DNA from 3 places in the Pseudomonas sp. LBUM1679 genome. Region 1 is predicted to be linked to each of the others. Evidence: predicted binding sites of a transcription regulator. Region 1 holds the regulator's gene; each other region holds the start of a gene.
What was found. The regulator sigma-54, encoded in region 1, starts transcription at its own class of promoters, with help from an activator protein. The targets are predictions, from matches to a motif close to ANTGGCATNNANNTTGCTNT.
Positions count from the first base shown of each region.

Region 2: ACA062_RS03770 (pilin) is a predicted target of sigma-54. The motif match lies at 1,883-1,902, and genes of this name have one in related genera.
Region 3: flgB (flagellar basal body rod protein FlgB) is a predicted target of sigma-54. The motif match lies at 2,030-2,049, and genes of this name have one in related genera.

Region 1 covers NZ_CP166774.1:6,196,739-6,204,877, forward strand. Annotated here, with positions in the region: gene mlaE (lipid asymmetry maintenance ABC transporter permease subunit MlaE) at 1-303, opposite strand, end outside; gene ACA062_RS28285 (ATP-binding cassette domain-containing protein) at 303-1,112, opposite strand; gene ACA062_RS28290 (KpsF/GutQ family sugar-phosphate isomerase) at 1,390-2,364, shown strand; gene ACA062_RS28295 (KdsC family phosphatase) at 2,364-2,888, shown strand; gene lptC (LPS export ABC transporter periplasmic protein LptC) at 2,896-3,468, shown strand; gene lptA (lipopolysaccharide transport periplasmic protein LptA) at 3,455-4,003, shown strand; gene lptB (LPS export ABC transporter ATP-binding protein) at 4,003-4,728, shown strand; gene ACA062_RS28315 (RNA polymerase factor sigma-54) at 4,908-6,401, shown strand; gene hpf (ribosome hibernation-promoting factor, HPF/YfiA family) at 6,476-6,784, shown strand; gene ptsN (PTS IIA-like nitrogen regulatory protein PtsN) at 6,797-7,261, shown strand; gene rapZ (RNase adapter RapZ) at 7,264-8,121, shown strand; gene ACA062_RS28335 (HPr family phosphocarrier protein) at 8,137-8,139, shown strand, end outside.
Region 2 covers NZ_CP166774.1:832,329-840,467, forward strand. Annotated here, with positions in the region: gene ACA062_RS03760 (type II secretion system F family protein) at 1-20, opposite strand, end outside; gene pilB (type IV-A pilus assembly ATPase PilB) at 23-1,723, opposite strand; gene ACA062_RS03770 (pilin) at 1,948-2,355, shown strand; gene ACA062_RS03775 (BON domain-containing protein) at 2,677-3,024, shown strand; gene ACA062_RS03780 (DUF2845 domain-containing protein) at 3,294-3,590, opposite strand; gene ACA062_RS03785 (DUF748 domain-containing protein) at 3,590-6,529, opposite strand; gene ACA062_RS03790 (class I SAM-dependent rRNA methyltransferase) at 6,634-7,650, opposite strand; gene ACA062_RS03795 (oxygenase MpaB family protein) at 7,864-8,139, opposite strand, start outside.
Region 3 covers NZ_CP166774.1:1,356,258-1,364,396, forward strand. Annotated here, with positions in the region: gene ACA062_RS06210 (chemotaxis protein CheV) at 1-851, shown strand, start outside; gene cheR (protein-glutamate O-methyltransferase CheR) at 898-1,725, shown strand; gene flgB (flagellar basal body rod protein FlgB) at 2,091-2,498, shown strand; gene flgC (flagellar basal body rod protein FlgC) at 2,502-2,945, shown strand; gene flgD (flagellar hook assembly protein FlgD) at 2,961-3,683, shown strand; gene flgE (flagellar hook protein FlgE) at 3,715-5,133, shown strand; gene ACA062_RS06240 (ribonucleoside-diphosphate reductase subunit alpha) at 5,435-8,139, opposite strand, start outside.

The sequences.
Region 1 (8,139 bases):
ACGCAGCAACGTCAGCGCAACCATCTGCCCGACCGCCTGCTCCGACCCATAGCTGGACAGGATGTTGAATCCTTGCAGCGCCAGCACCATGCCGATGAACACCCCGGAGACCACGATGATCACCAGGGACATCACGCCCACCGAATGCAATTGCTTGACCAGCAGCCCGAAACCGCCGCCGATACCGCCGCGGCCGAACAGGGCATGAAACAGGAATATCGCCGAACGGCCAAACACGGCCAACACATCGATGCCGGAATGACCGAAGCGGCGCACTCGTTCTAGCAGTGAAATCTTGCGCATCAACGCTTCCCCAGAAGATCTGCGCGGTAATCCGTCGCTGGAAAGTGATAGGCGACCGGTCCGTCAGGATCCCCCGTCATGAATTGACGGATACGGGGTTCACTGGAATTCATCAGTTCGTCAGGCGTGCCCTGCCCCAATACCTGCCCGTCACCCACCACATAGATGTAGTCGGCAATGCTCGCTGTCTCGGCCAGGTCGTGGGACACCACGATACTGGTGATGCCCAGCGCATCGTTGAGCAGGCGGATCAGGCGCACCAGCACGCCCATGGCGATCGGGTCCTGACCGACAAAGGGCTCGTCATACATGAGTATCTGCGGATCGAGGGCAATCGCCCGGGCCAGCGCGACACGGCGCTTCATGCCGCCGGACAGTTCGTCGGGCATCAGGTCGATGGCGCCACGCAAGCCCACGGCCTGCAATTTGAGCAGGACAATGTCCCGGATCATTTCTTCCGGAAGCTCGGTATGAACCCGTAGCGGAAAGGCGACGTTCTCGAACACATCGAGATCGGTGAACAGCGCGCCGCTCTGAAACAGCACACCCATGTGCTTGCGAGCATCGAACAGGTCGCTGCGCGACAGCTTCGGCAGGTTCTGACCGTTGACCCAGACTTCGCCCTTGGTCGGGCGCAATTGGGCACCCATCAAACGCAACAGTGTGGTCTTGCCACACCCGGAAGGCCCCATGATGCCGGTGACCTTGCCGCGCGGTATACGGATATCGACGTTATTGAAAATGCTGCGCGCACCGCGCTTGAAGGTCAGTCCCTTCAGCTCGACCGCGTAGGCGTTATCGGCACTCATCTAAACTCCTTGCGATGCAGCCTCTCACTCGGACGCCTGGCTTTCTTGCGAAAGCACATGCCTCCCCGGGCAGGCCGAACTGGCGGCGAACTATATCACTGCAAAGGCCAAGCGCCCAAGGCCCACGCCGGTTCATGTTCAGCAACATGACAGGGTGAAAGCGTGTATTTGGCGGGATTAAGTAACAGGGAGTGACAAAGCGCGACGAACTTGCGTGAGGGTTTCGATCATTACCGCTATAATCGCCGCCTTTTCATCAGGCTATACGATTTCCGACATGAGCCAATCCAGCGACCTGATTCAGTCTGCACAACGCACCATCCGCCTCGAACTGGAAGCCGTCACCGGCTTGTTGCCCCGTATCGACGCGGATTTCGTACGCGCTTGCGAGATGATTCTGGCCAGCAAAGGCCGCGTGGTCGTGGTCGGCATGGGCAAATCAGGGCACATCGGCAACAAGATTGCCGCCACCCTGGCCAGTACCGGCACCACGGCTTTTTTCGTGCACCCGGCCGAAGCCAGCCACGGCGACATGGGCATGATCACCCGCGATGACATCATCCTGGCACTGTCGAACTCCGGTTCGACCAATGAAATCGTGACCCTGCTGCCACTGATCAAGCGCCTGGGCATCCAGCTGATCAGCATGACCGGCAACCCCGACTCGCCGCTGGCCAAGGCTGCCGAGGTGAACCTCAACGTGCACGTCGAACACGAAGCCTGCCCGTTGAACCTGGCACCGACGTCGTCGACCACCGCGGCCCTGGTCATGGGCGACGCCCTGGCCGTTGCGCTGCTCGAAGCCCGCGGGTTTACCGCTGAAGATTTCGCCTTTTCCCACCCCGGCGGCGCCCTTGGCCGACGCCTGCTGCTGAAAGTGGAAAACGTCATGCACGCCGGGCAGGAACTGCCGCAGGTCCAGCGCGGCACCCTGCTCAAGGACGCGCTGATGGAAATGACCCGCAAAGGCCTGGGCATGACGGTGATCCTGGAAGCCGATGGTAAACTCGCCGGGATCTTCACCGACGGCGATTTGCGCCGCACCCTGGACCGCGCCATCGACATCCACCACGCCACCATCGACCAGGTCATGACCGTTCACGGCAAGACGGCTCGCGCTGAAATGCTGGCCGCCGAAGCCCTGAAAATCATGGAAGACCATCGAATCAACGCACTGGTGGTGGTGGACAAGGAGGACCGTCCGATCGGCGCCTTCAACCTGTCCGATCTGCTGCGTGCAGGAGTAATGTAATGACGACCGATCTGCTGGAACGCGGCAAGAACATCAAACTGGCGGTATTCGACGTCGACGGCGTACTGACCGACGGACGCCTGTACTTCCTGGAAGACGGCAGCGAATTCAAGACGTTCAACACGCTCGACGGCCAGGGCATCAAGATGTTGATGGCAGCCGGCGTGCAGACCGCTATCATCAGTGGGCGCACGACCCCGGTGGTCGAGCGACGCGCGAAAAACCTAGGCATTCCACACTTGTACCAGGGTCGCGAAGACAAACTGGTGGTGCTCGACGAGCTTCTTGCCAAACTCGACCTAAGCTATGAACAGGTCGCCTACCTCGGCGACGACTTGCCGGACCTGCCGGTCATTCGCCGCGTCGGCCTGGGCATGGCGGTGGCCAGTGCCGCCAGTTTCGTGCGCGAACACGCCCACGGCATCACCCAGGCCCGTGGTGGCGAAGGTGCCGCTCGCGAATTCTGCGAATTGATCCTGCGCGCCCAGGACCGCCTCGATGCGGCCAATGCCGCGTACCTGTGAGCCCACTATGCTGAGCAAAAAGATTCGCAAATTCCTGGTGTTCGGCTGCATCGCCGCCATTTTCGCGGCGGTCGGCTACTGGAACATCAGTCCGGAGCGTTTCCTCGACAAGCCGGTCGTCAAGGCCGATGAAACCCGGATCGACTGGTACGCGACCAACACCCATAGCGTGCAGTACCTGCCAGATGGCAAATTGCAGTACGACATGACGTCCGACAAGGTCGAACACCTCAAGGCCAGTGACGTGACGCTGGTCAGCAAACCGGACCTGAACATGTTCCGCGGTACCGAGTTTCCGTGGCATGTGCAGAGCGAACGCGGCGAAGTCAATTCCGGCGGAACCGAAGTCGAACTGATCGACTCGGTACGTATCGCCCGAACCGACGAAAAAAAGCGCACGACCATCATCACCAGCAGTCGCATGACCGTGTTCCCGCAGCAGCAATATGCGCAGACCGAGCAACCCGTTAGAATCGACGGCGCTGGTGGCGTGTCGACCGGCACGGGCATGAAAGCGTATTTGAAAGAAAGCAGGATACACCTGCTATCGAACGTAAGAGGACAGTATGAGGCTCGTTAAAACCCTCCCTATTTTGCTCAGTCTGGGCGCAGCACTGGGAAGCGTGAGCGCCTGGGCTCTGCCGGACGATAGAAACCAGCCTATCCGCATTCAGGCCGACGACGCCCAACTGGACGACAAGCAAGGCATCGCCACCTACAAAGGCGATGTGATCATCACCCAGGGCACGATGAAGGTCACCGGCAACACCGTGACCATCACCCGCACCGCTTCCGGCGACGTCGACGTGGTGACCTCGGTGGGCAACCTGGCCTACTTCGAGCAGATGCAGACTGCCGGCGACTCCAAGCCGGTTCAGGGTTATGGCGTCACTATCCAGTACCATGCCTCGCAAGACCGCGTCGTGCTGATCGATCGCGCCAAAGTCATCGACAAGGACGGCAACGTCACCCAAGGCGAAAAAATCGTCTACGACACGGTCAAGAAACTGGCTAACGCTGGCCGCGCCACCGGCACCAAAGTCACCGAAGAACGCCCGCGCATCGACATGGTGATCCAGCCGAAAAAGAAATCCGACGAGCAAAAGGCCCAGTAATGGCAACTCTGAAAGCTCAGCATCTGGCCAAGAGCTACAAGAGCCGCCAGGTCGTGCGCGACGTCAGCCTGTCCATCGACAGCGGTCAGATCGTCGGCTTGCTTGGCCCTAACGGCGCCGGCAAAACCACCTGCTTCTACATGATTGTCGGCCTGGTACAGGCCGATCAGGGCCGTGTACTGATCGACGACCTGGACGTCAGCCACCAGCCGATGCACGGTCGCGCGAAAGCCGGTATCGGCTATCTTCCGCAGGAAGCGTCGATCTTCCGTAAACTCTCGGTGGCCGATAACATCCTGGCGATCCTCGAGACCCGCAAGGAACTCGACAAGGCCGGTCGCCGCAAGGAGCTGGAAAGCCTGCTGCAGGAATTCCACATCCACCACATCCGCGACAACCTCGGCATGAGCCTGTCCGGTGGCGAACGCCGCCGCGTGGAAATCGCCCGCGCACTGGCCACCAACCCGAAATTCATCCTCCTCGACGAACCTTTCGCCGGCGTGGACCCGATTTCGGTGGGCGATATCAAACAGATCATCCACCACCTCAAGGCCAAGGGCATTGGCGTGCTGATCACGGACCACAACGTCCGCGAAACCCTGGATATCTGCGAAACCGCCTACATCGTCAACGATGGCCAACTGATCGCCGAAGGCGACTCTGCCACCATCCTGGCCAACGAACTGGTCAAGGAAGTGTATCTGGGCCATGAGTTCCGCCTGTAAGCGGTGTCCGCCTTGTCGCCCAAGCGCTTGTCTCGATAAAAAATCAACACTTTTTTATTGTTACAGCGCTCTAGGCAAACGCTAAAGTTTCGGGCATATAATTTGCTTATGTTTGGCGCTCCGGCGCCCTGTAGTGGATGGCGCATGTGCGCCGGCGAATAAGGTGTTAAGCCCCTGCCATGAAACCATCGCTAGTCTTGAGAATGGGCCAGCAGCTGACGATGACACCGCAGCTGCAACAGGCCATCCGCCTGCTCCAATTGTCGACCCTGGACCTGCAACAGGAAATCCAGGAGGCCCTGGAGTCCAATCCGATGCTCGAACGCCAGGAAGAAGGCGACGACTTCGATAACGCCGACCCCTTGGCCGACAAAGCCGAACAGCTCCCCAATGCCGACGTGTCGGAACCCTCCTACCAGGAAACCGCCCCGACGGTGGATAACCTCGAGGAAGGTGACTGGAACGAGCGCATTCCCAACGAACTGCCCGTCGATACCGCGTGGGAAGACGTTTACCAGACCAGCGCCAGCAGCCTGCCGAGCAACGATGACGACGAGTGGGACTTCACCACCCGTACGTCGGCCGGTGAAAGCCTGCAGAGCCATCTGCTCTGGCAACTGAACCTGGCACCGATGTCCGACACCGATCGCCTGATAGCCGTGACCCTGATCGACTGCATCAACAATCAGGGTTACCTGGACGAATCCCTCGACGAAATTCTCGAAGCCTTCGATCCGGAACTGGACATCGAACTCGACGAAATAGAAGCCGTCCTGCATCGCATCCAGCAATTCGAACCCGCCGGCATCGGCGCCCGCAACCTGGGCGAATGCCTGTTGCTGCAATTGCGCCAGTTGCCCGCCAAGACCCCTTGGCTGGCCGAGGCCAAGCGCCTGGTCAGCGATTACATCGACCTGCTTGGCAGCCGCGACTACAGCCAGTTGATGCGCCGCATGAAGCTCAAGGAAGATGAGCTGCGCCAGGTGATCGAACTGGTGCAGAGCCTCAACCCGCGTCCTGGCTCGCAGATCGAGTCCAGTGAAGCCGAATACGTCGTCCCCGATGTCATCGTGCGCAAGGACAACGAGCGCTGGCTGGTGGAGCTGAACCAGGAATCGGTGCCACGGCTGCGGGTCAACGCCCAATACGCCGGCTTCGTGCGCCGCGCCGACACCAGTGCCGACAACACCTTCATGCGCAATCAGCTGCAAGAGGCCCGCTGGTTCATCAAGAGCCTGCAGAGCCGCAACGAAACCCTGATGAAGGTGGCCACCCAGATCGTCGAGCATCAGCGCGGCTTCCTGGAATACGGCGACGAAGCCATGAAACCGCTGGTGCTGCATGACATCGCCGAAGCGGTCGGCATGCACGAGTCGACGATTTCCCGGGTGACCACGCAGAAATTCATGCACACCCCTCGGGGCATCTATGAATTGAAGTACTTTTTCTCCAGCCACGTCAGCACCTCCGAAGGCGGTGAATGCTCGTCCACGGCGATCCGCGCGATCATCAAAAAACTGGTTGCAGCGGAAAATCAGAAAAAGCCGTTGAGTGACAGCAAGATCGCTGGTTTACTGGAGGCACAAGGCATTCAGGTGGCTCGCCGCACCGTCGCCAAGTACCGCGAATCCCTCGGGATCGCGCCTTCGAGCGAACGCAAGCGGTTGATGTAGAGCCACGCCACAGCGTTCCAGTGGCAGGCATTTCTGCCTGCCGCTTTATGCACTGGCAACGAAGGAGAAGCTGTATGCAAGTCAACATCAGTGGACACCAACTGGAAGTGACCGAACCTCTTCGCACCTACATCGGCGAAAAACTCGAACGATTGGAGAGGCACTTCGACAAGATCACCAACGTGCAGGTCACGATGACGGTCGAAAAGCTGAAGCAGAAAATCGAAGCCACGCTGCATATTCCCGGCAATGAAGTCGTCGCCAACGCGGAACATACCGATATGTACGCGGCGATCGACGCATTGACCGACAAGCTGGATAAACAACTCAAAAAGCATAAGGAAAAGACCCAAAGCCTCCTCCAGGGCGCGACCGGTCGTTAACACTCCCAACCCATGATCCGACTTGAAAGCATCCTGACCCCCGGCCGTTCCCTCGTGAACGTGCCGGGCGGCAGTAAAAAGAAAGCCCTCGAACAAATTGCCAACCTAATCCATCGCGAAGTGCCGGATCTGGAGATGCAAGTTGTCTTCGAGGCGTTGATTGCCCGTGAAAAACTCGGTTCGACCGGTTTTGGCAACGGCATCGCCATTCCCCACTGTCGCCTCAAGGGCTGCACCTCACCCATCAGCGCCTTGATGCACCTCGACGCACCCATTGATTTCGACGCCATCGATGGCGCCCCGGTTGACTTGCTGTTCGTTCTGCTGGTCCCGGAAGCGGCTACCGATGCGCACCTGGAGCTGCTGCGTCAGATTGCCAGCATGCTCGATCGCAAGGAAGTACGCGAAAAGCTGCGCAGCGCCCCGAGCAATCAAGCCTTGTATCAGGTTGTCCTGGACGAGCAAAACGGTCCGTAATCATGCGCTTGATCATCGTCAGTGGCCGCTCCGGCTCAGGTAAAAGCACCGCGCTCGATGTTCTCGAGGACAACGGCTTCTACTGTATCGACAACTTGCCTGCCGGGCTCCTGCCGGAACTGGCCGAACGTGCGTTGATCCACACTGAACTCGCCCAGCCGCTGGTTGCCGTGTCCATCGACGCGCGTAACTTGCCGAGCCACCTTTCACGCTTCCCCGAGCTGCTGGAAGAAGTCCGCAGCCGGCATATCCAGTGCGATGTCCTGTACCTGGACGCCGACGAAGAAACCTTGCTCAAACGTTTTTCGGAGACCCGTCGGCGTCACCCGCTGAGCAACGCCAACCGTTCACTGGCGGAGGCGATCAGCGATGAAACCACCCTGCTCGGGCCGATTGCCGACCTCGCCGATCTCAAGGTCAACACCACCAACCTGAACCTGTATCAGCTGCGCGATACCATCAAGCTGCGCCTGCTGAATCAACCGGAGCCCGGTACGGCGTTCCTCGTGGAATCCTTCGGCTTCAAGCGTGGCATGCCGGTGGACGCCGACCTGGTGTTCGACGTGCGTTGCCTGCCGAACCCCTACTGGAAGCCGGAGTTGCGCGAACAGTCCGGGCTCGATAAGCCGGTCGCCGACTACCTGGCGGCACAGCCGGACGTCGAAGAAATGTTCCAGGACATTTCTACATACCTGCTCAAGTGGCTGCCGCGCTTTGCGGCCAGCAATCGCGCTTATGTCACCATCGCCATTGGCTGCACCGGCGGGCATCACCGCTCCGTCTACCTGACCGAACGCCTGGGTCAGGCCCTGCAAAAAACCCTGAAGAACGTCCAGGTCCGCCACCGCGACCTCAGCTAAAGGATTCACATCGCGATG
Region 2 (8,139 bases), 1.9 Mb from region 1:
TTTGCTGCTTTGACCGCCATGTTCAATCCTTGGTGACCCGGTTGATTTCTTCAAGGCTGGTGATGCCCTGCATGGCCTTGATCAACCCGGACGTGCGCAGGTCGTTGAACCCGTCTTTACGCATCTGGGTATCGATTTCCAGCGAATTGCCCTCGGCCATGATCAGCCGTTGCAACGCGGGTGTGTTCCTGACCACTTCATAAATCCCTACGCGCCCTTTATAACCGCCGTTGCAGTGATCGCAACCGACCGGTTCATAGATCGTGAACGAGCCGATGCGTTCCGCGGGGAAACCCTCCTTGAGTAGTGCCTCCCGGGGAATCTCGATCGGTCTCTTGCAATGGCTGCACAATTTGCGCGCCAGGCGCTGGGCAATGATCAGGCTCACCGAGGTGGCGATATTGAAGCCCTGGATGCCCATGTTGTGCAGACGGGTCAGGGTTTCCGCGGCGCTGTTGGTGTGCAGGGTCGATAGCACCAGGTGCCCGGTCTGGGCGGCCTTGATGGCGATTTCCGCCGTTTCCAGGTCGCGGATTTCGCCGACCATGATCACGTCCGGATCCTGACGCAGAAACGAGCGCAGCGCCTGGGCAAATCCCAGGCCCTGCTTGGGATTGACGTTGACCTGATTGATGCCTTCCATGTTGATCTCCACCGGGTCTTCGGCGGTGGAGATGTTGATGTCCACGGTGTTGAGGATATTCAGGCCGGTGTAGAGCGACACGGTCTTGCCTGAACCGGTGGGTCCGGTGACCAGAATCATCCCCTGTGGCTGCTTGAGCGCGGCCATGTACAAGTCTTTCTGGTCGGGTTCGTAGCCGAGGGCATCGATGCCCATTTGCGCGCTGGACGGATCGAGGATCCGGATCACCACTTTCTCGCCCCACAGGGTCGGCAGGGTGTTGACCCGAAAGTCGATGGACTTGCTCTTGGACAGGCGCATCTTGATCCGCCCGTCCTGGGGCCGGCGTCGTTCGGAGATGTCGAGGCTGGCCATGACTTTCAGCCGCGAAGCGATACGGTTGGCCAGTTGAATTGGCGGTTTGGCGACTTCACGCAGCATGCCGTCGGTGCGCATCCGCACGCGGTAGGTTTTTTCGTAGGGCTCGAAATGCAGGTCGGAAGAACCGCTCTTGATCGCATCGAGCAACATCTTGTGAACGAAGCGCACCACGGGCGCATCATCGGCATCCTGGCCGGCGATGGCGTCCTGATTGTTGTCGTCGACCGACTCGATGTCCACGCCATCGAGGTCAATGTCGGCCATGTCTTCGAGGCCGGTACTGTGGCTGTCGAAGAATTTCTCGATGGCGTCCGTGAGTTTTTCGTCTTCGACCAGAATGGCTTCGGTGCTGAGCCCGGTGCTGAACTGGATATCGTTGATGGCCTGATGATTGGTTGGATCGGAAACCCCCACGAACAGCTTGTTGCCACGTCGCCAGAGGGGCAGGGCGTGGTGCTGGCGGATCAATTTCTCGCTGACCAGGCCCCTGGGTTGGGTTTCCTTGTCCAGGCAATTGAGGTCCAGCAGAGCCATGCCAAAGTGCTCCGAGGCAATTTCGGCAACCTGACGGCTTTTCACCAGTTTGTTTTGCACCAGGTAGCTGACCAGAGTAATCCGGTTGCGCTGGGCTTGCTGATACGCCTGTTGCGCGCTTTTGTCAGTGAGCAGTTCGGCCAGGACCAATTGCTTGGCCAGGCCGCTAAGGGCGATGTCATTCATGGGGATACCGACGCAAACAATGCATGACTTATAGCCTAGTCAAGCGGCGGAGCCAAACCCGTGGGACTGAGGTGACAATAATTGTCAGATAGTGCGGATCCTGGGGGTAGGAAAAGGCGTTGCGTTGCTCTCATTCCCCCGACAACAGGAGATGACGTGATTGGCATAGGCTGTACTGTGGCTAATTCAATCATGAAATTTCGACTCATGCATGGAGCTTGTCTATGAATTCACAGAAAGGTTTTACGCTTATCGAATTGCTGATCGTGGTGGCGATCATCGGGATTTTGGCGACGTTTGCGATTCCGGCTTACTCGAAGTATCAGGCTCGGGCGAAAGTGACGGCGGGGTTGGCGGAGATTTCGGCGCTTAAAGTGAATTATGAGGATCAGGTTAATTCGGGTGTTGGATCTCCTGCAGTCACTGCAATAACTGGGAACGCCAGCACAACACACTGCACAATTACCGTCGGTGCAAGCACTACTAACAGCATTATTTGCACACTCAAAGATGCGCCAGCTCCAGTGACTAGCGCAACTGTTACCCTCACACGCGACGCCACTTCTGGCTGGTCTTGCAAAACCAGTGTCGCCGCCGACTACGCGCCAAAGGGTTGCCCTACCGGTACTTGATTGTTGCTGATCAACCATGCCCCGCCTCTTACGACGCGGGGTTTTTTTGTCTGATTTTTCGAATATTGGACTAGCCAGTTGCCAATTTGGAAAACCCTCTGTAATTCATGGCCTTAGGCCCACGCCAAAACCCGCAACTTGCATGTAGATAATTTCGAAGTCATGCATTTTGCATGATTCCGAAAATTGAGTGAATTTTTAAGTTATTGATTTATAACGATTTATTAGCTGTCTCAAAGTTGGCACAGCGTTCGCAATATACCCAGTAACCCTGCTGACAAGACACGCAGCAGACTTTATGAAAAAACAGGAGTTACTCGTATGAAGAAGTTCGCTATCGCTGCCGCTACTGCTACCGCGCTGACCCTGGCCAACGCTGCATTTGCCCAGACTCAAGCCACTCAAGCGCCAATGGTGCTGGCTGCCGGTGAAGTCACCGAAGCCAAAGAAGCTACTTCCGATACCTGGATCACCACCAAAGTCAAAGCAGACCTGGTCACCGAAAAAGGCATTCCTGGTACTGACATCAAGGTTGAAACCAACAAAGGTGTTGTTTCCCTGTCGTCTACCGTTGCCGTGACTGATTCTCAGAAAGACGTCGCCGTGGCTATCGCCAAGAAAATCAAAGGCGTCAAAGCGGTCTCCGCTGACGGCCTGAAAGCCGAGTAAGGCAAGACTTCTCGCCTGGACCGGGAGAAGGCGCGGCAGACGAGCCGAGTCATACGTCTGCCGCAACTTGAGAGTTCATGCGAAAGGCCACAAGGACGTGGCCGTTACAGGCCTCGGACATTCGTGTTCGGGGCCTGTTCTATTGTGAGCGACACGCAACAACTGTAGGAGCAAGCTTGCTCGCGATAGCGGTGTAACAGTCAATGCAAATGTTGAATGTTATTGCCTCATCGCGAGCAAGCTTGCTCCTACAACGATTTATGTCGTGCCTAATTACCGCGTTTGCTGGTGATCTGCTTCAAGCGATTACCTTCAAACCGCAAGTACTGGTACATCCCGCCGTTGGGCCCGTAGGTCCATTCCTCGACCTGGAACTCCTCCCGTCGATCGGCGCTGCGTTTGTAGCCCAACACATCGCGGCTGACCGGTTCACCGCATTTGTGCAGCACCTCGCCGGACCTGTCCCCGACGCTGATCAATTGACTGCCGCAGCGCAGGGTCTCCGCGGCGCAGGCGTGACTCGCGGCCAGCGCCAGGGCCAGGCCTGTCAGCAATCGTCTGAGCATCATTCGGCGTCCAGGTGCAGTGGCGTAATCACCCGACCGTCACTTTCCGCCTGACCCAGGCTGGCGTCGACGAAGTACACGCGCTCGTCGGCCAGTTGAGCCTTGTCGACCAGATAATCCTTGATGCTGCTGGCGCGATCCTGACCCAGTTGCCGCAACAACACGTCGCTGGAACTCCAGAATTTGATCACGCCCTCACGCATTTTCGCGGTGCGTTCTTCCTTGCCCAGATCCTTCCATTCGGCGGGGGGCTGAGTCTTCAGGCGTGTACGGTAAATACCTTCCAGCAACGGACCTTTCTCGCTGTCCGGTACTTCCACCAGCGCGGCGTTAGCTGGCACCTTGTCACCACGGCGCTGCAGCATTTTGTAGTAGTTGTACTTGTATTCCCGTTCCAGGCGTTGCTCGGCAATCAGCGGGCCATCGCTGCTTTGCGCAGCAGTCCCTTCGATCTCCAGGCGCAGGGCCGGACGTTCCTTGAGCGCCTGGGAGAGTTTGATCAACGAGCCCTCGGCCTCCTTGCTCAGGTCGCTGGAACCCGGTGCAAACGAGACAGTGCCCAAATCTTGCGAACCACCGCCACTGACCAGACCACCAATCATTTTGAAGGGTGCGGCGGCCGCCTTGACGATCAGGTTGCGCAGGGTCTGCCAGATGATAGGCATGACGCTGAACTGTGGATTGTTCAGGTCACCGGTCACCGGCAGCTCGATGGAAATCTTGCCGTCGACGTCCTTGAGCAACGCGATGGCGAGTTTCAAGGGCAGGCTTACCGCATCCGGACTGTCGACCTTTTCACCCAGTTGCAGCTGCTCGACCACCACCTTGTTGTCGGCCTTGAGCTGGCCTTTGGTGATCAGGTAATGCAAGTCGAGATTGAGCCGGCCCTTGCGGATGCGGTAGCCGGCGAATTTACCGGAGTAGGGTGTCAGGGTCGTCAGTTCCACCCGTTTGAAACTGGTGGCGATGTCGAGGCTGGCCATCGGGTCGAACGGATTGACCGAACCCTTGATGGTCACAGGTGCATAGCGGTCGACCTTGCCTTTGATGTCGACACTGGCCGGTTTCGCCTGGCGACTGTCGATGGTGCCGATCTGGCCATTGAGCTGTTGAATGGCGGTGGCGAAGTTCGGCGTCAGGCTGAAGTCGGCGAAGTTGGCCGAGCCGTCGTTGATGGCAATGCCGCCAATGTGGATGCCCAGTGGTTTGTCCTTGGCGACGGGTTTGGCGGCGGCGGTTTTGGCACTGGCGTCAGGCGGTTGCGGGATCAGCAGGTCATCGACGTTAGTGGTGCGGTCGTCGTTGATCATGAAGCGCGCATAGGGCTGGAACAGGTTGACCTTGTCGATCGACAGGCTGTCGCCGTGCTGATAGTTCAGGCCTTCGAGCACCAGTTGCTGCCACTTGAGGAAGTCGCGGGTTTTCAGGGTGTCGAGGGTATGCAACTGATCGACCTGAGCGCGGCCAGTGACGCTGAACGCCAGCGGCTCGGTGCTTTTCAAGTCGACTGCCAGATCGCTGCCGAGCATGCCGCTGCGCAGTTCGAGGCGAATGAACGGGTTGATGTAGGACTGCGCGACGCGCAGGTCGATGTCCTTGGTTTGCACCTTCAGTCTGGCGCTGACCGGAGCCAGGTTGACCACGCCGTCCGCCATGATCTTGCCTTGCTTGCCCACGCCCGTATCGAGCTTGAGGTTGAAGGGCGAGCCATTGAGGCTGTCGAAGTTCTGCAGGTCCAGGTTCAGCGGGCCGACGTCCAGGGCCACGGGCGGTTGTGCCTTGCGGTCGGTCAGATGCACCTGGTAATCGCGCAGTTGCACGTCTTTGAGCAGCACCTGCCACGGCTTGCTCGGCGGAGCAGGTTCAGGTTTGGGGGAATCGGCGGCGGCTGGCGTACTCGCCGGTTCGGCTTTGGCTTTGACCGCCGCTTTGGACGGTTGGCTGGCAAACAGCTTCTGCCAATCGAGTTGCCCGTCCGCTTCCAGGGCCGCCCAGGTCTCCAGTTTATTGCTGCGGATCTTGCCGACCACTACTTGCTGCCTGGCCAGGTCCACCGTGGTGTCGCTGACGTCCAGGCGCGCCAGTTTCGCCAGCGGCCGACCGTCCGGTGCCTTGATGGCAAATGGCGCGATACTGACCGCGACATTGCTCAGCAGCAGTTGGGTTTCCTTGGACAAGTTGAGTTTATAGTCGGTGCTGAGGTTGACGGCGCCGTCTTCGAGCACCAGTGGCACCGCGTCACGCACATAGGGCCAAAAGGCTTTCATCTTGCCGTCGGTGATCTTCAGCTTACCTTCGGAGGCAATCGGGATCAGGCTGAAGTTGCCGGTCCAGTCGATTTGCCCGCCTGACGGCCCGACAGCGACCAGGGTCATGTCGGCGTTATCCTCCGGCAGCGTGCTTAGGTTCTTCAGCTCGAAGTCGAGTTTGTCGTAGAGGAATTCGATGGGCTCGCTCGGCCGTGCGTCCTGGAAGTGCACGTAACCGTCAGCCAGTCTGATGCGCTCGACCCGCAAGGGGAAGGGTTTGGCATCCGGGTCAGTCGGCGTCGGCTCGCTGGCGGGCAGCTTGAACAATCCCAGCAGGTTGAGCTTGCCGTCCTTGCCGAAGAGGATTTCGGTCTTGGGTTTGTCCAGTTCGATATCGGACAGGTGCAGCGCCTTGGTCCAGAGGCTGTCGATCTGCAGATTGGCGTACAGCCGCTCGAAGCCGACCTGTTCCTTGCCCGGCTCACCAATGATCAGGCCCCAGAGGGTGACTTCAAGGCTGAACGGGTTGAGCTCGATCCGCGTAAGCGTGGCGGGCGTCGTGGCGTAGTTGGCCAACTGCTGGTTGGCCACTCGCAACGCGATGCCCGGCAAAATCAGAAACCCCAGCAGGCTGTAGAGGGCCAGCGCGGTCAACAGAGCGCCAATGGCGCGAATCAATCCTTTGGACATGTGCGGCTTCATTTGTCTGAATCGGAGTGCCTTGGAGTATGGCACGCGATTCTGGTTCCGAAGGCACTGCGCTTTGGGGATTTGTTTTACGCTGTTGCTGAATGTCAGAGCTGCAGGATCAGCGTTTTCAGCGGCGGCTGTTGATCCATGGACGGAAAATCGCCGCCCGGTTTCATCACTGTCCACTCACGCACCGGACGCCCGGCTTTCTCGGCACACCGCAAAACCTGTTCGCGCCAGTCGTCCATGCTGACTTTTGCCAGGTTGTTGCAGCAGATCAGCACGCCATCGTCGGCGGTGGTCAATAATGCCGGTTTCAGCAGGCTCTGGTAGTCGCGCAACAGGTCGACCGTGCCGAATGCGCTCTTGGCCCAGGCCGGCGGATCCAGCAACACCAGATCGTACTGGCGCGGTTCCAGACGCGGATAACTCGGCAATTTCTGCCCGCGACGCTGGCTGATGGGCAGGCCGGCCAACTGCCGGATCGCCGGGAAGTAGTCGGACTGGATGAACTGCATGCCTGGCAGCTGCGGATTGAGCAGGCCGTTCTCGCGACCGACCGCCAGGTTGCCTTCGGCAAAGTCCAGGTTGCACACCTCGCTGGCGCCACCGGCTGCGGCGCTCAAACCGACGCCGCAGGTGTAGGCGAACAGGTTCAGCACTGTTTTGTCCTGGCTGTGCGCCTTGACCCAGCCCCGGGTGTTGCGCAGGTCCAGGAACAGCAGTGGGTCCTGGCCTGCATGGCGACCGCGAACCCTATAGTTCAGGCCCCATTCATGGCCGATCAGGTCTTGCAGGGCGGCTTCATCGGCACGATAGACCGTGTCTTCGCGGTCGATGCGCGAGTTGCCCCCGGAGCGGTCGTTGTACACCAGCAGGGTGTCGAGGCCGAGGTGCTGATTGACAGTGTCGTGCAGTTGCAGCAGGGCATCCCGCTCCAGGGACTGGTGAAAGCTTTGCACCAACAGTTGCGGGCCGTAGCGGTCGATTGTCAGGCCGCCAGCACCTTCCTGGCTGCCATGGAACAGCCGATAGCAATCGGTGCCTTGCTGGTGCAGCTCGGCGAGCAGGTCCTGGCGATGATCGAGGGCGGCGCGCAGCGCCTGATTCAAGGAAGACATGCTGGGCGCCTTGCAGGAGGGAATTTGGCGCGGGAGTTTAACACTGTGGCGAGGGGGATTGCCTGTGGCGAGGGAGCTTGCTCCCGCTCGAGTGCGAAGCGCTCGCAAAATTTTCGCCATGGGCTGAGCTTGTGGGGCCGCTTCGCAGCCCAGCGGGAGCAAGCTCCCTCGCCACAGAAGCCGGCATTCAGTGTTTTTGTGTTTGGTCTGAGCTCAGTTCAGCAACCCCATCCGTCGCCTGGCCCGCTGCACTGACCCATTACGCACCGCCCAGCGCAACATCGGCGCACTGCGATTGACGCTGGCGCGGATCAGCTGGCGTTGCAGCGGGCCCTGGTTCACGCCCAGCATGTCGCTGGCCCAGTCCGGCAGCAGGTCGATCCCGGCCTGCATCATCAAGCCGCCGAAGGGCTTGGCCAGGCGGCTGGGGGCGGGGGCGTTCAACAGCAGTCGCAACACTTCTCGACTGCGCTCGTCGCACAGTAGTTG
Region 3 (8,139 bases), 2.4 Mb from region 1:
ACGGCCAGCAGCTGTATGGGATCAACGTATTCAAGGTTCGTGAGGTGCTGCAATGCCCCAAACTGACCCTGATACCCAAGTCCAATCCTGTGGTGTGCGGTGTGGCGAGTATTCGTGGGGCGACTATTCCGATTCTCGATCTGGCGATGGCGACCGGTTCCGGTCGGTTGCGTGATCAAAGCAATCCCTTCGTGATCATCACGGAGTACAACACCAAGACCCAGGGTTTCCTGGTGCGCTCGGTGGAACGCATCGTCAACATGAACTGGGAGGAGATCCATCCGCCGCCCAAGGGCACGGGGCGCGATCATTACCTGACGGCGGTGACCCGGGTCGACAATCAGCTGGTCGAAATCATCGACGTCGAAAAGGTGCTGGCGGAAGTGGCGCCGACACCGGAAGCGATTTCCGTCGGCGTGGTGGATGTCGACACCCGGCACAAGGCGTTGTCCTTGCGCGTGTTGACGGTCGACGACTCGTCGGTGGCGCGCAAGCAGGTCTCGCGTTGCCTGCAAACGGTCGGTGTCGAAGTGGTGGCGCTGAACGACGGCCGGCAAGCGCTGGACTACCTGCGCAAGATGGTCGAGGAGGGCAAGAAGCCGGAAGAGGAGTTCCTGATGATGATTTCCGACATCGAGATGCCGGAAATGGACGGGTACACCCTGACGGCCGAGATCCGCAACGACCCGCGCATGCAAAAGCTGCATATCATCCTGCATACTTCGTTGTCGGGTGTGTTCAATGAGGCGATGGTCAAGAAAGTCGGTGCCGATGACTTCCTTGCAAAATTCCGCCCTGATGACCTGGCATCCCGGGTAGTCGACCGGATCAAAGCAGCAGACATCAGCTAGGGGCCTTCTGCCCCTGGCGGTCAACACGATTTAAGAGGCGGTATCTTTGTCTACGGGTAATTTGGATTTCGAACAGTTCCGGGTATTCCTGGAAAAAGCCTGTGGCATTTTGCTCGGTGAAAACAAGCAGTACCTGGTCGCGAGCCGTCTCAACAAACTGATGGAACAGCAAGGCATCAAGTCCCTGGGTGAGCTGGTCCAGCGCATCCAGACCCAGCCGCGCAGTGGTTTGCGCGAGAGGGTGGTGGATGCCATGACCACCAACGAAACCCTATGGTTTCGTGACACCTATCCGTTTGAAGTGTTGAAGAACAAGGTGTTGCCCGAAGCGATCAAGGCCGCCCCTGGCCAGCGTCTGCGGATCTGGTCGGCGGCGTGCTCGTCGGGTCAGGAACCGTATTCGCTGTCGATGTCGATCGATGAATTCGAGCGGGTCAACATGGGCCAGTTGAAGATGGGGGTGCAGATCGTTGCCACCGACCTGTCCAGCACCATGCTGGCCAGTTGCAAATGCGGCGAGTATGACAGCCTGGCCATCGGCCGCGGTCTGTCACCCGAGCGCCTGCAGCGTTATTTCGACCCCAAAGTGCCGGGGCGCTGGGCCATCAAGGCACCGATCAAGAGCCGGGTGGAGTTCCGCTCGTTCAACCTGCTGGACAGCTACGCGGCTCTCGGCAAGTTCGACATCGTGTTCTGCCGCAACGTGCTGATCTACTTCTCCGCCGAGGTGAAGAAAGACATCCTGTTGCGTATTCACGGCACGTTGAAGCGCGGCGGTTATCTGTTCCTCGGCGCTTCCGAAGCACTGAATGGTTTGCCGGATCATTACCAGATGGTTCAGTGCAGCCCGGGGATTATTTACCAGGCCAAGTGATTCACAGGCGTCAAAAAAAACGGGAGTCCTCAGTGGACTCCCGTTTTTTTTGCCTGCTCATTCCTCAAACCCACCGCCCATCCCCTGTGGGAGCGAGCTTGCTCGCGATGGCGTCGTGTCAGTCAACATCTTCGTCACCTGACACTCCGCTATCGCGAGCAAGCTCGCTCCCACAGGGTCAGGTGGTGTGCTCCAGACCGAGTGAAGCGGCAGAAAAGCGGCAGCCAGCGGACACCGGTTGCCGCTTTTCTGGCATTGCCGCCTTGCCCCTGCCCGCAAAGCCCCGGTTTACGGCCTTTTTTGAATTGGCACGACGCTTGCTAAGTTCATGCTACGAAAATCAGGTCCCCCGAAGGTTTCCCGACATGAGCATCAGCTTCGATAAAGCGCTCGGTATCCACGAACAGGCCCTGGGCTTTCGCGCCAAGCGTGCCGAAGTCCTGGCCAACAACATCGCCAACGCCGACACCCCGAACTACAAGGCTCGGGACCTGGATTTCTCGGCAGTGCTCGCCGCGCAGAACGAAAAGACCAGGAGCGGCTCTTTCGCCTTGAACATGACCAACAACCGTCATATCGAAGCCGAAGGCCTGGGTAATGGCGACGAGTCGCTGCTGTATCGCACGCCGATGCAAGCCTCGATCGACCAGAACACCGTGGACGCTCAGCTTGAGCAATCGGCCTATGCGGAGAACTCGGTCAACTTCCAGGCCAGCTTCACCCTGCTCAACAGCAAATTCAAAGGGTTGATCTCAGCCCTTCGTGGAGAATGATTCATGTCCCTCGCCAGCGTTTTCAACATTGCCGGTAGCGGCATGAGTGCCCAGACCACTCGCTTGAACACCGTCGCCAGTAACATCGCCAACGCCGAAACCGTTTCGTCGAGCATCGACCAGACCTACCGCGCGCGTCACCCGGTGTTCGCCACCATGTTCCAGGGCGCCCAGAGTGGCGGCAGCGATTCGCTGTTCCAGAACCAGGACGCCGCCGGCCAGGGTGTGCAAGTGCTGGGCGTGGTCGAAGACCAGAGCGATCTGGACGCACGGTACGAGCCGAACCATCCGGCGGCTGATGCCAAGGGGTACGTCTATTACCCCAACGTCAACGTGGTGGAAGAAATGGCCGACATGATTTCCGCGAGCCGTTCGTTCCAGACCAACGCCGAAATGATGAACACCGCCAAGACCATGATGCAGAAGGTCCTGACCCTGGGTCAGTGATAAGGGACGACTCAGATGAGTGTGATTGATACCACCAGTGGCTTGAACCTCAACGACATCCTGGCCAACTCCTCGATCAAGACCAATACCAACACCGACGGCCTGGCGTCGGCAACGGACAGCGCCACCGGCAAAAAAGCCTTGGGCAAGGATGCATTCCTGCAGTTGCTGGTCACCCAGCTGAAAAACCAGAACCCGCTGGAGCCGCAGGACAACGGCGAGTTCGTCGCTCAGTTGGCGCAGTTCAGCAGCCTGGAGGGGATCACCTCGCTTAACGACACGGTGACGGGCCTTGCCAGCAACTACAACTCGTCCCAGGCATTGCAGGCTTCGTCGCTGGTGGGGCGTTCGGTCATCGCGCCGGGCGACAAAGCCGTGGTCGACACTTCCAAGAGCATGACCGGCACGGTGGTGATCCCGGATTCAGTGGCCGCTGCCACCTTGAAAATCAGCGACAAGGACGGCAAAACCGTTCGCACCATTGACCTGGGCAGCCAGTCGGCCGGCAATGCCAGCTTCATCTGGGACGGCAAGGACGATGCAGGCAACACGGTTGAGTCGGGTACTTACTCCTTCGCCGCAGCGACCACCATCGATGATCAAGCCGTGGCGCTGATCACCTATCTGCCGGCGACCGTCAACAGCGTGACCATCAGCCAGACCGGCGGTGAGTTGATGCTCAACCTGGCCGGGCTGGGCAGCATCGCCCTGTCCAAAGTACAAACCATTGGTATGTAGAGCCGACTAACACGGCACAAAGGAGTGGAATATGTCTTTCAATATCGGCCTTAGCGGTCTCTATGCAGCCAACAAACAACTGGACGTGACCGGCAACAACATCGCCAACGTCGCGACCACCGGTTTCAAATCGTCCCGTGCCGAATTCCAGGACGTTTACTCGGCGAGCAAGCTGGGTACCGGCAGCAAGGCCGTCGGTAGTGGTGTACGCCTGGCCAACGTTGCCCAGCAGTTCACCCAGGGCGACATCAACAACACCGGTAACGTGCTGGACATGGGCATCAACGGCTCCGGCTTCTTTGTACTGAATGACAGCGGTTCGCTGTCCTATACCCGTGCCGGTACGTTCAAGGTCGACAAGGAAGGTTATGTCACCAACACCGACGGCTCTGCGCGTCTGCAAGGCTACGGTGTGGATGCCAACGGCAAGATTCGGAACGGTGTGTTGACCGACCTGCGCATCGACACGTCGAACCTGGCACCGAAGACCACCACCACCGTGTCGTCGACGATCAACCTGAACTCCACGGCGGACGTGATCGATCAGTCGATTGCCGCCAACAGGTTCGATCCGACCAAGCAGGCCACCTTCACCGAGCAATTCAGCACCCCGGTTTTCGACAGCCAGGGTAACCAGCACGTCATGGATCAATACATGGTCAAGACGGGCCCCAATACCTGGGACACCTACACCCTGATCGATGGCCGCAACCCGGACGGCACCGACCCTACTGTCGTTACTACCCCTGCTACCCCTGAGATCCCTGCTGTTCCTGGTACCCCTGGCACCCCAGCCATCCCTGGTACCCCTGCTGTCATGGCCAACCCTGCGATCCCTTCGACCATGACGTTCGATTCGAGCGGCAAGCTGGTTTCGGTCAGCACTCCGGTAAGCCCGCCGACCACTCCAGCCACCGCGACTCTCGGCAACGATCTGAAGATCACCAGCTGGACTCCGGGCACTGTGACCGCCGGCGTCTGGAAGCCCAACGGCGCCGACGACAACCCGGAGGGCTTGACCATCTCCATGGGCAGCACGACCCAGTTCAACGCCGATACCGCGCGTTCGATTCCTGCGCAGGACGGTTACGCCACCGGCCAGATCACCAGCCTGACCATCGACGGCAGCGGGGTGTTGCTGGCCAACTTCAGCAACTACCAAACCAAGGCTATCGGCCAGATCTCGCTCGCCAGCTTCACCAACGAACAAGGCTTGCAGCCTATTGGCGGCTCCAGCTGGAAAGAATCCTATGCGTCGGGCATGCCCGGCTTTGATTCGCCGCAAAGCGGTACCCTGGGGATGATCGAATCCAACGCGCTGGAAGAGTCCAACGTCAACCTGACCAACGAACTGGTCGACTTGATCAAGGGGCAGAGCAACTACCAGGCGAATGCCAAGACCATCTCCACCCAGAGCACCATCATGCAGACTATTATTCAGATGGCGTGATGTGGGTGGGTTGATTGCTTTACACGGAGCCCCTCGGAAGAGGGGCTTTTTTTAGCGGGGATTTTGTCAGGAACTAGGTTTTTGTGTTGATTATGCGGGCCCCATCGCGGGCAAGCCCGCTCCCACAGGATTTTGTGTCGTTCGTAGCAACCGTGAACGACGCCAACCCTGTGGGAGCGGGCTTGCCCGCGATGGGGGCGGCCCGGCCACCGTTTTTCTTGAGGCAAAAGAAAACCCCCGACAAGCCAGAGGCTCATCGGGGGTTTCAGGTAAAGCGCCTTTCGGCGCCTACCGGCTCAGCTTATTGGCAAGCTTCGCAATCCGGCTCGTCGATGGCGCACGCCTTCGGCACTGGAGCAGGGCCGGCTGGCGCTGCCAGGACCGAATCTTCACCGTGGTTGCCGCCGCTGGAAACAGCGTTCAGCTTGCCGGTGTTGATGGTCGACTTCTCGGTGCTGGTCGCGGCCAGGGCACGGAGGTAGTAAGTGGTTTTCAGGCCACGGTACCAGGCCATGCGGTAGGTCACGTCCAGCTTCTTGCCCGAAGCGCCGGCGATGTACAGGTTCAGCGACTGAGCCTGGTCGATCCATTTCTGGCGACGGCTGGCCGCGTCAACGATCCACTTGGTGTCCACTTCGAAAGCCGTCGCGTAGAGCTCTTTGAGTTCTTGCGGGATGCGCTCGATCTGTTGCACGGAACCGTCGTAGTACTTCAGGTCGTTGATCATGACCGAGTCCCACAGGCCGCGAGCCTTCAGGTCGCGAACCAGGTACGGGTTGATCACGGTGAATTCGCCCGACAGGTTCGATTTCACATAGAGGTTCTGGTAGGTCGGTTCGATCGACTGCGAGACGCCAGTGATGTTGGCGATGGTCGCGGTCGGTGCGATGGCCATAATGTTGGAGTTACGAATGCCTTTCTGTACACGGGCGCGAACCGGTGCCCAGTCCAGGGATTCGTTCAGGTCAACGTCGATGTACTTCTGGCCACGTTGTTCGATCAGGATCTGTTGCGAATCCAGCGGCAGGATGCCTTTGGACCACAGCGAACCCTGGAACGTCTCGTAGGCGCCGCGCTCGTCGGCCAGGTCGCAGGAAGCCTGGATCGCGTAGTAGCTGACCGCTTCCATCGACTTGTCGGCGAATTCGACGGCCGCGTCGGAACCGTAAGGGATGTGCTGCAGGTATAAAGCGTCCTGGAAGCCCATGATGCCCAGACCGACCGGACGGTGCTTGAAGTTGGAGTTCTTCGCTTGCGGCACCGAGTAGTAGTTGATGTCGATCACGTTATCGAGCATGCGCACGGCGGTGTTCACGGTGCGTTCCAGCTTGGCGGTGTCCAGCTTGCCGTTGACGATGTGGTTCGGCAGGTTGATCGAGCCCAGGTTGCAAACGGCGATTTCGTCCTTGTTGGTGTTCAAGGTGATCTCGGTGCACAGGTTCGAGCTGTGAACCACGCCGACGTGCTGCTGCGGGCTGCGCAGATTGCACGGGTCTTTGAAGGTCAGCCATGGGTGGCCGGTTTCAAACAGCATGGACAGCATCTTGCGCCACAGGTCTTTGGCCTGGATGGTCTTGAACAGCTTGATCTTGCCCGGGTACTGGGACAGGGCTTCGTAGTACTCGTAGCGCTCTTCGAAGGCCTTGCCGGTCAGGTCGTGCAGGTCCGGCACTTCGGATGGCGAGAACAGGGTCCACTGACCGTCATCGAAGACGCGCTTCATGAACAGGTCAGGGATCCAGTTGGCCGTGTTCATGTCGTGGGTACGACGACGATCATCACCGGTGTTCTTACGGAGTTCGATGAACTCCTCGATGTCCATGTGCCAGGTTTCCAGGTAGGCACAGACAGCGCCTTTGCGCTTGCCACCCTGGTTGACGGCAACGGCGGTGTCGTTCACCACTTTCAGGAACGGAACAACGCCCTGGGATTTGCCGTTGGTGCCCTTGATGTACGAGCCCAATGCACGCACCGGGGTCCAGTCGTTGCCCAGGCCACCGGCGAATTTCGACAACATGGCGTTGTCGTGGATCGCGTGGTAGATGCCCGACAGGTCATCCGGCACGGTGGTCAGGTAGCAGCTCGACAGCTGTGGACGCAGGGTACCGGCGTTGAACAGGGTCGGGGTCGAGGACATGTAGTCGAAGGACGACAACAGGTTGTAGAACTCGATCGCACGGTCTTCCTTGTTCTTCTCTTCGATCGCCAGGCCCATGGCCACGCGCATGAAGAAAATCTGCGGCAGTTCGAAACGGATACCGTCCTTGTGAATGAAGTAACGGTCGTACAGGGTTTGCAGGCCCAGGTAGGTGAACTGCTGATCGCGCTCGTGGTTGATCGCCTTGCCGAGTTTTTCCAGGTCGAAGGTGGCCAGGACCGGGTTCAGCAATTCGAATTGGATACCCTTGGCGATGTACGCAGGCAAGGCCTTGGCGTACAGGTCGACCATTTCGTGGTGGGTCGCGCTTTCGGCGACTTCCAGGAAATTCAGGCCTTCGGCACGCAGGGTGTCCATCAACAGGCGAGCGGTCACGAACGAGTAGTTCGGTTCGCGTTCAACCAGGGTACGGGCGGTCATTACCAGGGCGGTGTTGACGTCGGTCAGGGCCACGCCGTCGTACAGGTTCTTCAGGGTTTCGCGCTGGATCAGGGCGCCGTCGACTTCTTCCAGGCCTTCGCACGCTTCGGTGACGATGGTGTTCAGGCGGCCCATGTCCAAAGGAGCAAAGGTGCCATCGGCGCGGGTGATGCGGATCGACGGGTGAGCGTTGACTGCTTCTTCCGCCGGTGCGTGGGCAGCGCGTTCTTTCGAGCGGCCGTCACGGTAGATCACGTAGTCGCGAGCCACTTTCTGCTCGCCGGCACGCATCAGGGCCAGTTCGACCTGGTCCTGGATTTCTTCGATGTGGATGGTGCCGCCCGATGGCATGCGACGCTTGAAGGTCGCGGTGACCTGTTCGGTCAGGCGGGCAACGGTATCGTGGATTCGCGACGAAGCGGCAGCGG